One region of the Bradyrhizobium sp. WYCCWR 12699 genome, then DNA from elsewhere that is predicted to be linked to it. Evidence: riboswitches for the same ligand, from Rfam matches in the RefSeq annotation. Region 1 holds a riboswitch; the other holds the start of a gene.

The links. A riboswitch is a leader RNA that binds a small molecule or an ion and turns the genes downstream of it on or off. The one in region 1 is predicted to bind cobalamin.
Region 2: linked by a shared signal. The riboswitch ahead of RPS27_RS32570 (TonB-dependent receptor) and the one ahead of RPS27_RS33815 (TonB-dependent siderophore receptor) in region 1 are both predicted to bind cobalamin.

The regions. Positions count from the first base shown of each region.
Region 1 is NZ_JAVTJN010000039.1:627,453-632,196, forward strand. It holds gene RPS27_RS33810 (PepSY domain-containing protein) at 1-255, opposite strand, end outside; gene RPS27_RS33815 (TonB-dependent siderophore receptor) at 268-2,631, opposite strand; cobalamin riboswitch at 2,746-2,948, opposite strand; gene RPS27_RS33820 (histidine phosphatase family protein) at 3,021-3,593, shown strand; gene cobT (nicotinate-nucleotide--dimethylbenzimidazole phosphoribosyltransferase) at 3,586-4,638, opposite strand; gene cobF (precorrin-6A synthase (deacetylating)) at 4,649-4,744, opposite strand, start outside.
Region 2 is NZ_JAVTJN010000039.1:356,469-361,212, forward strand. It holds gene RPS27_RS32565 (PepSY domain-containing protein) at 1-1,294, opposite strand, end outside; gene RPS27_RS32570 (TonB-dependent receptor) at 1,297-3,243, opposite strand; cobalamin riboswitch at 3,674-3,868, opposite strand; gene RPS27_RS32575 (CoA-transferase) at 4,073-4,744, opposite strand, start outside.

The DNA of each region.
Region 1 (4,744 bases):
ATAAGCGAGCCCATCGCTTCGCCGGATCAGCCTGACACGCGTGGCGTCCGTGATTCCGCTCGCGACGACGGCATCGGCAACCGCGATCCGCGCATCCGTCCGGTCCAGCGGCGCAAGGCCGGCAAAGCGCTCCGCTTCCGTCAGCGACGGAAACGGAACGAAGTGCATCACGATTCCCGTCGCGAACCACATCGCGAACAGCAGGCAGAACGCGATCCCGAGCCAGCGATGCAGCAGGACGATCGCGGCCATCATGCGGTCAGCGCCCTACCATTTGAACGCCGCCGAGAGTTCATAGGTGCGCGGCGCGCCGAGCAGGATCTGGTCGGGATAGAACGGATCGCCCCAGATCGCGTAGCGCTTGTCGGTGATGTTGCGGACGCGGAAGGTCAGGCGGGCCTGGTCGACCGCACCAAACACGGTCTTGGGAATGTCGACGAAGGCGTAGACGTCGGCGACGGTGTAGGCCTTCATCGTCACCGTGTTGGCGTCGGTGTTGTAGCGGTCGCCGACGTGGCGGCCGGTGATTCCGAGCTCCACCGGCCAGGGCGTGAAGAACCGATACGATGCGCCGGCATTGGAGACGATGCGCGGTACGTTCGGCGGCGTGTTGCCGGAGAACGATCCGCCGACGAAGTCGTAATCGGCATAGCGCGCATCGACATAGGCGATGTTGCCCCACAGCCGCAGCGGATCGATCGGACGCACCGAGGCGGCAAGCTCGACGCCCTTGGACTCCTGCCGCCCGGCGATATTGAGCGCCTGCCCGCCGGCGGCGGCATAGACGTTCTTGCGCAGGATGTCGTAGGCCGAGAACGACCATTCCGCCCTGTTGTCCCAGAACAGGTGCTTGACGCCGGTCTCGTAGGTGCGCGCGGTGGTGAGATCCAGCGGCTGGGTCGGACCAAGCAGGAAGATGTTGTTGGCCGAGACGTCCGCGCCGGTGGCGTATTGACTGAAGAAGGTCAGGCCCGGCACGGCCTCCCAGGTGTAGCCGATGCGTCCCGTCACCGGCGCCCAGTCCTTGGTGTAAGGGAAACCCGCGTTCACAACCCCTGCCGCGTCGGTCGAATTGCGGTCGAGCCCGATATGCTCGACACGCAGGCCGCCGATCAACGAGAAGGTTCGCGTCAGCTTCAGCCGGTCCTCGAACGACAGCGCCTCGTTGTCGATCCGGGCGGTCTGCTGCTTGGTCGTGAGCGTGCCGTAGAAGCCGCGGTTGGGATCGACGAGGGACACGGAATCGCCGGGGAAATTGGCGGCGCCCGGCCTGACGAAATCGAGATAGCTCGAAGACAACGTCGTGACCAACCGGTTGTCGAAGCCGGCGATGTCTGTGTCCCAGATCAGGTCTGTGACATTGCCGACGAGACGCTGCCTATGGGCGACGTAAAAGCGCTCGCGATCGACCAGGTTCGTTCCGGAATTGAACGCCTCAACCTCATTGTTGAACCACGTGCGCTCGGCGCCGTAGCCATAGGCTTGGCTCTTCAGCATGAGGTCAGGCGCCAGCTTCAGCTCGAAGCCACCGCGGAGCCACACTTCCTGCGCCACGTTGCGATTGTCGAGAACGTTGTAATTGGTGTTGAAGGTGCGGTCGTCGATGGTGACGGCGCCGAGGTTGGTCTTGTTGTAGTTCGAGACGTAATTGCCGGAGACGATCCCGCTCGTCGCATGCGAGCCGCTGAAGGCGACCGGCACAAGCGGTGCGCCCCAATAGGCCTTGCCGCGATCCTCGCGATATTCGATCGCGCCCCAGATCTTGAGGCTGTCGGAGATGCGGTAGTTGAGCTGACCCGACACATCCAGCATCTTGGTATTGGTGTCGTCGACAAAACCGTTGAGCGAGGAACGGCTGATGTCGAAGCGGTAGTCGAGGCCTTGCACGTTGGTGCTGCCGCCCGAGCCGTAATGCGCGCGGAACGAGTTCAGCGAATCCCAGGAGAAGTCAGCCTCGTTCCGGATCGGTCCGGTATGCGGCTGCTTGGTAACGAAATTGATCGCACCGCCGGCGGCGCCCTCGCCCGACATCAGGGACGCCGGTCCCTTCAAGAACTCCACGGCTTCCAGATTGGCGGTGTCCATGATCCGCGAGGTCATGTTCTGCGGGCCGATCTTGATGCCGTTGTAGAGCGTGTTGATCTGGCTGTTGGTGAAGCCGCGCATCGAGAAGCCCGCCGGCTCCCCCGGCGCATCCCCGGAGGTGACGCCGACCGCGCCCTGCGCCACCTCGGACACGGTGCGATAGCCCTGCTCGCGCATGGTCTCGGCCGAGATCACCTCGACGGTCGCGGGCGTCTCGCGCACCGTCAGGCCGAGCCGCGAGGCGCTTTCGGCCACCGCATTGCTGTTGAGCGGTGTCGCCGCCTGCGTCTGTACGCCATCGCCCGGCACCGAAGGCTTTGGCGCTGCCGTCACAGCGGATCTGCGCGACGACGCGCGGAGGGCGCTTTGCCCCTCCCGGCCAGCAGGCTTCGCCTGCTTGCGAGATTGGGCCGGCGAGATTTCGACCGCCGGCAACCGTTCGCGAGCCTGCTGCGCCATCGCGGCGGGCAGATCGGCCACTGCCAACGTGAGCGCTGCGGAGGCGATCAGGAAGCGACGCGGTCGTAGGATGCGGATGGAAGACACGGCACAAAACCTCGGTATGACGTCAGTGGCACGTCACAGCGAACGAGGTCTCACCTTGGGCCTTGCAGCCGTCCGATGAAGCCGAATGTCTGTACTCCCCGACCGACATCTTCGCGTGTGACCACGGCTGGCGGCAGGTCTCCTGGCTCGCGGGTCAGTACCTTGCGTCGCCTTCCCGGGACCGAGATGCCCAGTGGCTCGTGATGCAAGATTCGCCGCTTACAGTTGCGGGGGCAGCCACGGCATTGGGGACAATTTCCCCGCACCGTATTCCCTTTTCATCCCCCCTCGGGGAAACCGTCGCGAGCATCTAGGATTACCATCGCGACGGAGTCAATGTATCCCATGCGCTGTTATTGCCACAGCGACCAACTTCCTTGGAGATGAGCATGGAAGGCGAGACCTTCCTCTGGCTGATCCGGCATGCGCCGGTCGACGGCATCAAAGGCACCATCCACGCCGCCGACGCACCGGCCGACCTCGGCGATCGCGCGCAATTGGAGGCGCTGCAGCGCCATCTGCCGCGGAATGCCGCAAGCTATGCCAGCCCGTCGCGGCGCACGGTCGAGACGGCGCGCGCGCTGGGGCTCGAACCGGAGCTGGTCAGCGAATTCCGCGAGCAGGATTTCGGCGACTGGACCGGCCATCGGCACGACGCGCTCGCTGCGACCGGCGGCGAGACTTACGCCCAGTTTTGGAATGATCCGGCCGGCGGGCGGCCACCGGGCGGCGAAAGCTTTGCGGATCAAGTCACGCGTGTCCGGCTCGGCCTGTCGCGGATCGGAGCCGGACCGGCCACGCTCGTCGTGCACTCCGGCACCATCCGCGCCGCGCTCTGCATCGCGCTGGATCTCACGCCGCAAGCCGCCTTGCGCTTCGTGATCGATCCGCTGTCGCTGACCCGGATCGATCGCCTCGCGACCGGATGGCGTGTCGTCTCGGTCAATCAGCGGGTCAGCTAGGCCTGTCCGGCACATTGGCTTCGGCAAAGGTCGCCATGCCGTTGTGAAGTGCGCAGGCGCTGCGCACCAAGGGCAGCGCGATGGCGGCGCCCGATCCCTCGCCGAGCCTGAGATCGAGGCTGATCAGCGGCTGCACGTTCAGCGCGCGCAGCACCAGCCGGTGCCCCTGCTCGGCCGATTGATGCGACGGCAGCAGGAACGGCTGGCACGACGGATTCAGCCGCACCGCCGCGAGCGCTGCGACCGACACGATGAAGCCGTCGATCAATACGGGAATGCGGCGCTGCGCGGCCGCGATGATCGCGCCCGAGATCGCCGCGATTTCGAGACCGCCGACGGCGCACAGGATTTTTTCGGGCGAAACGCCTGCAACGCCATGATGCGCGATCGCCGCGTCGATCACCCGCGCCTTGTGCGCCCGGCCGGCGGCATCGACGCCGGTGCCGCTGCCCGCGATCTCCTCGGCGCTGATACCGAGCAGGCTCGCGGCAATCGCTGCCGATGTGGTGGTGTTGCCGATCCCCATCTCGCCGAAGATCAGGAGATCAGGCGGGTTGGCCGCCGCACGCGCGACCGCGCGCTGGCCGGCCTCGAAGGCGAACGCCAGTTCCGCAGGTGTGAGCGCGGCCTCGACGCTGAAATCGCGCGTGCCATGGCGCGACTTGTCGGTGACGATTCCCGTCATCTCCTCCTGCGCAAGCGTGCCGGCGTCGACCACTTCCAGGCTGCAGCCGAGCTCGCGCGCCAGCACCGAGATCGCGGCACCGCCCGCGGCAAAATTCGCCATCATCGCGATGGTCACCGCTTGCGGATAGGCCGACACGCCCTGCGCGACGATGCCGTGGTCGCCGGCGAAGACGACGATCGGCACGCGCGCCGCGCGCGGCTGCTCGGTGGCCTGCAAGCCCGCGAGCTCGATCGCGAGCTGCTCGAGCCGGCCGAGCGCGCCGGTCGGCTTCGTCAGTTGCGCCTGACGCGCGATCGCCGCGTCGCGATGGACCGCGGAGATCTCGGGGCATTTCTGGGTGACCCAGTCGGGGAGCATGCTGCCTCGCTTAACGCGTACGCTTGAGAATGTAGCTGTCCATGATCCAGCCGTGGCGCGCGCGCGCCTCCTGGCGCACGGCCACGATACGCGGGCCGATTTCGGC
Region 2 (4,744 bases), 270 kb from region 1:
GATAGGTGCGCCGGCTGCCGTCCGCGCGGCCGATGATCTCGCCGGTAACGGGGCTGATGTGAAACCATGTTCTGGCGTCGTCATCGAAGACAGCGCGCAGCACCGGCAGTTCGCGCTGGTGATGATGCGCATACCAATGGGAATCGTAGTCGTCGAGGACGAGCCGTTCCGCGAGGCGCGCTTGCGGCAGCAATTTCGCTGCGGCCGTCCAAAGCCGATCCTGCGGGAGTGTCGCGATTCGACCCGACGTGATATCCAGCGCCCTCTGCGTGCAGTCACGCGATGCGGCGATCATCATCGGGCCGCCATCGAGCCAGACGAAGCGCGCTTCGACCGCGGCGGATTGCGGCGTCGGCAGCTTGGTCGCAATGGTCGGCGCATCATGGCCGGCGTAGCGTTGCAGCGTCTCCCGCGTGGTGTTACGGCCTGCAAAAAATTCGCCGGGATTGAGTGACAGCCAACCGGAGAACATCCAGGTCAGCACGAAGGCGCCCGCGATCAGTCCAGTGACGTGGTGCCAAGCCATCCAGCTGCGGTACGGGGAGATCCCGCCGCTCGCGTACCGCCGCTTCAGCCGCACGCGCAGGATGCCGATCCAGATGCCGGTGACGCCGACGATGAGGCAGATGCCGGAGATCCAGAGCACCACCAGCCGCCACAACGGCCCATCCTTGCGCAAAACGGTCGGATAGATCCAATGCGGAATGGAGCCGAGCCAGTTCCAGACGCGCTCGGTGTGGTTGGTATCGAGCACGATCTCGCCGGAGCGCGAGGAAACATAGAGCTTGGTGCCGGCGTTATCGCCGAGCCCGATGAGGTAGAGCGGTCGCAACGGATCGTAACGGGCGGTGACGCTCCATTGGTCGCGATCGACGATGTCTTCCAGTTGCGGCGATTTGCTCGCGGGATGATGTTGCGCGACCGCAAGAGCCTCCCGTTCGGAGACCCCGGTCACGACGCGGCCATCGGCCGCGGAGATCGCCTGCCGCTGACCGTCCCAGCCAATCATCCGATACACCGGCTCGTCGGCCAGCATGGCGAGCCGGAGATCGCGCGGGTAGCGCGTCGCGCCTGCGACCCTCATCGCATCGTCCGGCGATAGCTTCACCTTTTCCCATTGAATGTCGGGAAGCGCTGCCAGCCTTTCCTTGTCGGCAAGACCGGGAAACGCGACATACATCATCACCACGCCTGACATGAACCACATGGCGAAGAACAGGCAGGTGACGATGCCGAGCCAGCGGTGGCCGATATACAGCCACCGCCGGAGCGTACGTTTCAGGATGCGTGACACGCTCAGAACTTCACGTTGACGGCGAGTTGGGCCGTGCGAGGCATTCCGAGCAGCCACTGCGTGGTGCCGCCGGACGTCGTGTAAATCTCATCGAAGAGATTGTAGACGCGGAACGACACGGTGGTGTTGAGATCGGGCTTCCACTGCACGCCGGCATTGACGATGTTGTAGGCCGGGCGCGTCATCGTGTTGGCATTGTCCGCGTAGGTCTTGCCGACGATCTGCACGCCTGCATTGGCCGACCAGTTGGGTGCAAAGGCCCAGGTCGCCCAGATGTTGGAGACGGTCTGCGGTACGTTGACCGGCACGTTGCCGGCATAGTTCACGGCTGCGCCACCAACCGATTGCACGAAGTCGTCGTACTTCGCGCGCAGGAAGGCTGTGTTTGCATCTATTCGCCAGCCATAGTCGAGCAGGAACCCGACTGATGCTTCGATCCCACGCGATGATTGCTGGCCGACCTGGACGGTGAGCGAAGGAACGTTGGGATCGCGTGCCAGCAGGTTGTTCTTCACGATTTCGTAGCCGGCCAGTGTCCATTCACCCCGGCCGCCCCAGAACGATTGCTTGACGCCGATCTCGATCTGTCTGCCGGTGGCCAGATCGAAATTCTTGTTGGCGGACGACAGCGAGATGATCCCCCCGACCGGATCGACCGCGGTGGAATATTGGCCATAGAAAGCGAGGTCCTTGACGGGCGTATAGACCGCGCCGGCGCGCCAGGTCGTCGAGGAGAACGACTTTTCGAAGCTGTTGGCGGGCGTGACATAGTCGGTGCGCGTGACCGTCGGCTCATCGTGGCGGATGCCGGCAATCAGGGACAATTGCTCGGTGACCGACAGCCGGTTCTCGGCGAACAGCGCGTATTGGTTGGTTACGCTGCCGAAACTGGGGACCGTGGCGTTCGGACTGTTGAACACGCCAGGAACGAAGCTGTACGGGTTGACGGACGACGAGCCGCCATAGGGCGAGTTGTTGGTATGGGTAAAGTTGATGCTGTTGACGTCAAAGCCTGCCAGGAACTCGTTGGCCATGCCGAAGACATGCCCACGAAACTTCGCATCCATGCGATTGCCGACCTGCTGCTGGTCGTGAAAAATCTCGATATAGCTGCTTCGATTGATCAGGCCGGTGCCGGGATTGTAAGCGTAGCTTTCGACGTCCTTCCAGTGCCTCTTGGAGTTCAGGTAGTAGAGCGTGTTCTGGATCGAGATGCCATCAGCGACCTGCCATTCCGTCTTCGCCTGGCTCCAGCTATCGTGGTATCGGATGTGGCTGTCGCTGACGTTGTAATTCTTGAACCGAAGAGATTCATTGAGCATGCCGTTGATCAGCGGCGTGCCGAAGTAGCGTGAGGGATTGCGGTCGCCATAGTCCGTGGACAGTGTCCAGGTGACGTCTTCGTTCTGCCTGATCTGGACCACGGCATGGAGCGCGACATTCGAAGTCCTGTCACGATCAACCCAGCCGTCCGACATGTTGCCGGTGGCGGTGATGCGATAGGCGACGTCCCTGCTTACTGGACCTCCGCTATCCACGGCAATTCGCCGCGTCATGTTGCTGTCCAGCGACATCTCGGCCTGGTTGCGAGGGACCCACGATGGCAGTTTCGAGACGACGTTGATGGCACCGCCGACCGCACCCGCGCCGTACATCACCGAAGCAGGGCCGCGCAGCACCTCGATGCGCTCGGTCGACCATGTGTCGAACGGAAAGGTCACGGTGCCGGCGCCGATATAAAGCTGGGTGCCATCATAGAGCGTCATGACAGACCCAAGGCCCGTGAAGCCGCGGGTGTTGAACGAGACGCCGCCGTTGCCTGGTGCCGGGCTTGCAGTGAAGCCGGTGGCGTTCTGCGTCACCGCGTCGAGGATGTTCTGCTGGCCGCGTTCAGAAATGGTCTCGGCCGAGATCACCTCCACGCTGGCCGGCGTCTGCAGTCGCGTCAAGCTTAGTCGGCTGCCGGCCGTGCTAGCGCCGGTGAGGTTGAGCGTCGGTGCGGCGAATACGGGACCCGCTGGGTTGGTCGTCGGAGCCCGCGTTTCGGCGGTAGCTGCGTTTCGCTGCTGGTGTGGGCGCGCGAGGCGCGTGGAATCGCTGCGTCGGGCGCTCCGGGCATTCGGTGGCTTCGCCGACGGCTCCACTACGACAGGATCGAGCGTCTGCGCTGGTCTTGCGGATTGTGCCCAGCCATTGCTCGACACCACGAGGCAGGAAAATGCAACTGAACGGAGCAACGCGCAGCGTGGCGCGAAGATCTTACGGGAGGTCATCAATAGTCTCGCGATAACGTGGCACGTCACCGCGAACGCAGCTTGGCCGCTGCCTCAAGAGGAAGGCAGCTCAACACTCATCAGGACACCCCGCCCAATGTGCTCGCGTGTGACCACGACTGACGGCAGGTCTCCTGGCTCGCGGGTCGTTGCCTGTCGCCGCCTTCCCAGGCCCGCAGGCCCAGTGGCTTTTGACGAAGGCTCGCCGCTTACAGTTGCGGGGGCAGCCACGGCGTTGGGGACACCCGCACCGTATTCCCTATTGATCTCCCGAAAGAGAACCGTCGCCGGCAACCTAGTTTTATTTGCAAAGGACTGTCAACTGGCCATCGGGCGAATTGGCAACCACCCGGGGGCGGCGTTTCCCTCTCGGTCCAAATCAGGTGTGGCCCTTCGCGACATCTGCCGCAATTGCATGAGGACGGCAGTATCGACGCGAGGCAGATATCGACGGATGTTCAAGAGTACGCGCCCTAACCCGACCGCAGAGTGCAGACGCGATCCCCTACCCCGGACCCGGCATGTTGCCCGCGAACTGCGGATAGCATTCGCGCAGCTCCTCGCGGATCCGTCCCCGGATCAAGGCCAGCGTCGCGTCGTCCGGCGACGGCGTCGTGACCTCGCATTGCTCGTTGTCGTAGGCAAAGCCCGTCGTGCCGCGAATGTCGCGCCAACCATAGCCGGGATGCGTGCTCTCGAGGCGAAAGCGCCCCGCCTCCCGGTCGAAGGAGAATAGCGCCGCGTTGGTCAGCAGCGCATGCGGGCCGCCGCGCCGATAGACCGTCTCGTCGGTGACCCCAGGCGCAGACACGAAGTCCACGCGCTCTACCAGGGACCGCAGGCTGTGCTCCTCGCGGAACAGGATGACCCGCGGAACGAGGAAGTACAGATAGGCGGAGCCGAACGAGCCGGGCCACCTAACCGGATTGTTCGGGTAGTCGCCGGTGCCGACGAGATTGACATTGCCCCGGCCGTCGATCTGGCCACCGCCGAGAAAGAAGGCATCCAGGCGCCCCTGCGCGGCGCAATCGAACAGCTCCTCGGCTCCTCCAGTGAAGGAATTGTGCTTGACCGATCCGAGGATCGAGACCTGCACGCGCTCCGCTCCGTCACGCTCGTTGAGCGCACGCAACAGCATCGCACCGGCCGCCGGCATCGGCGAGGATTGACCGACCGC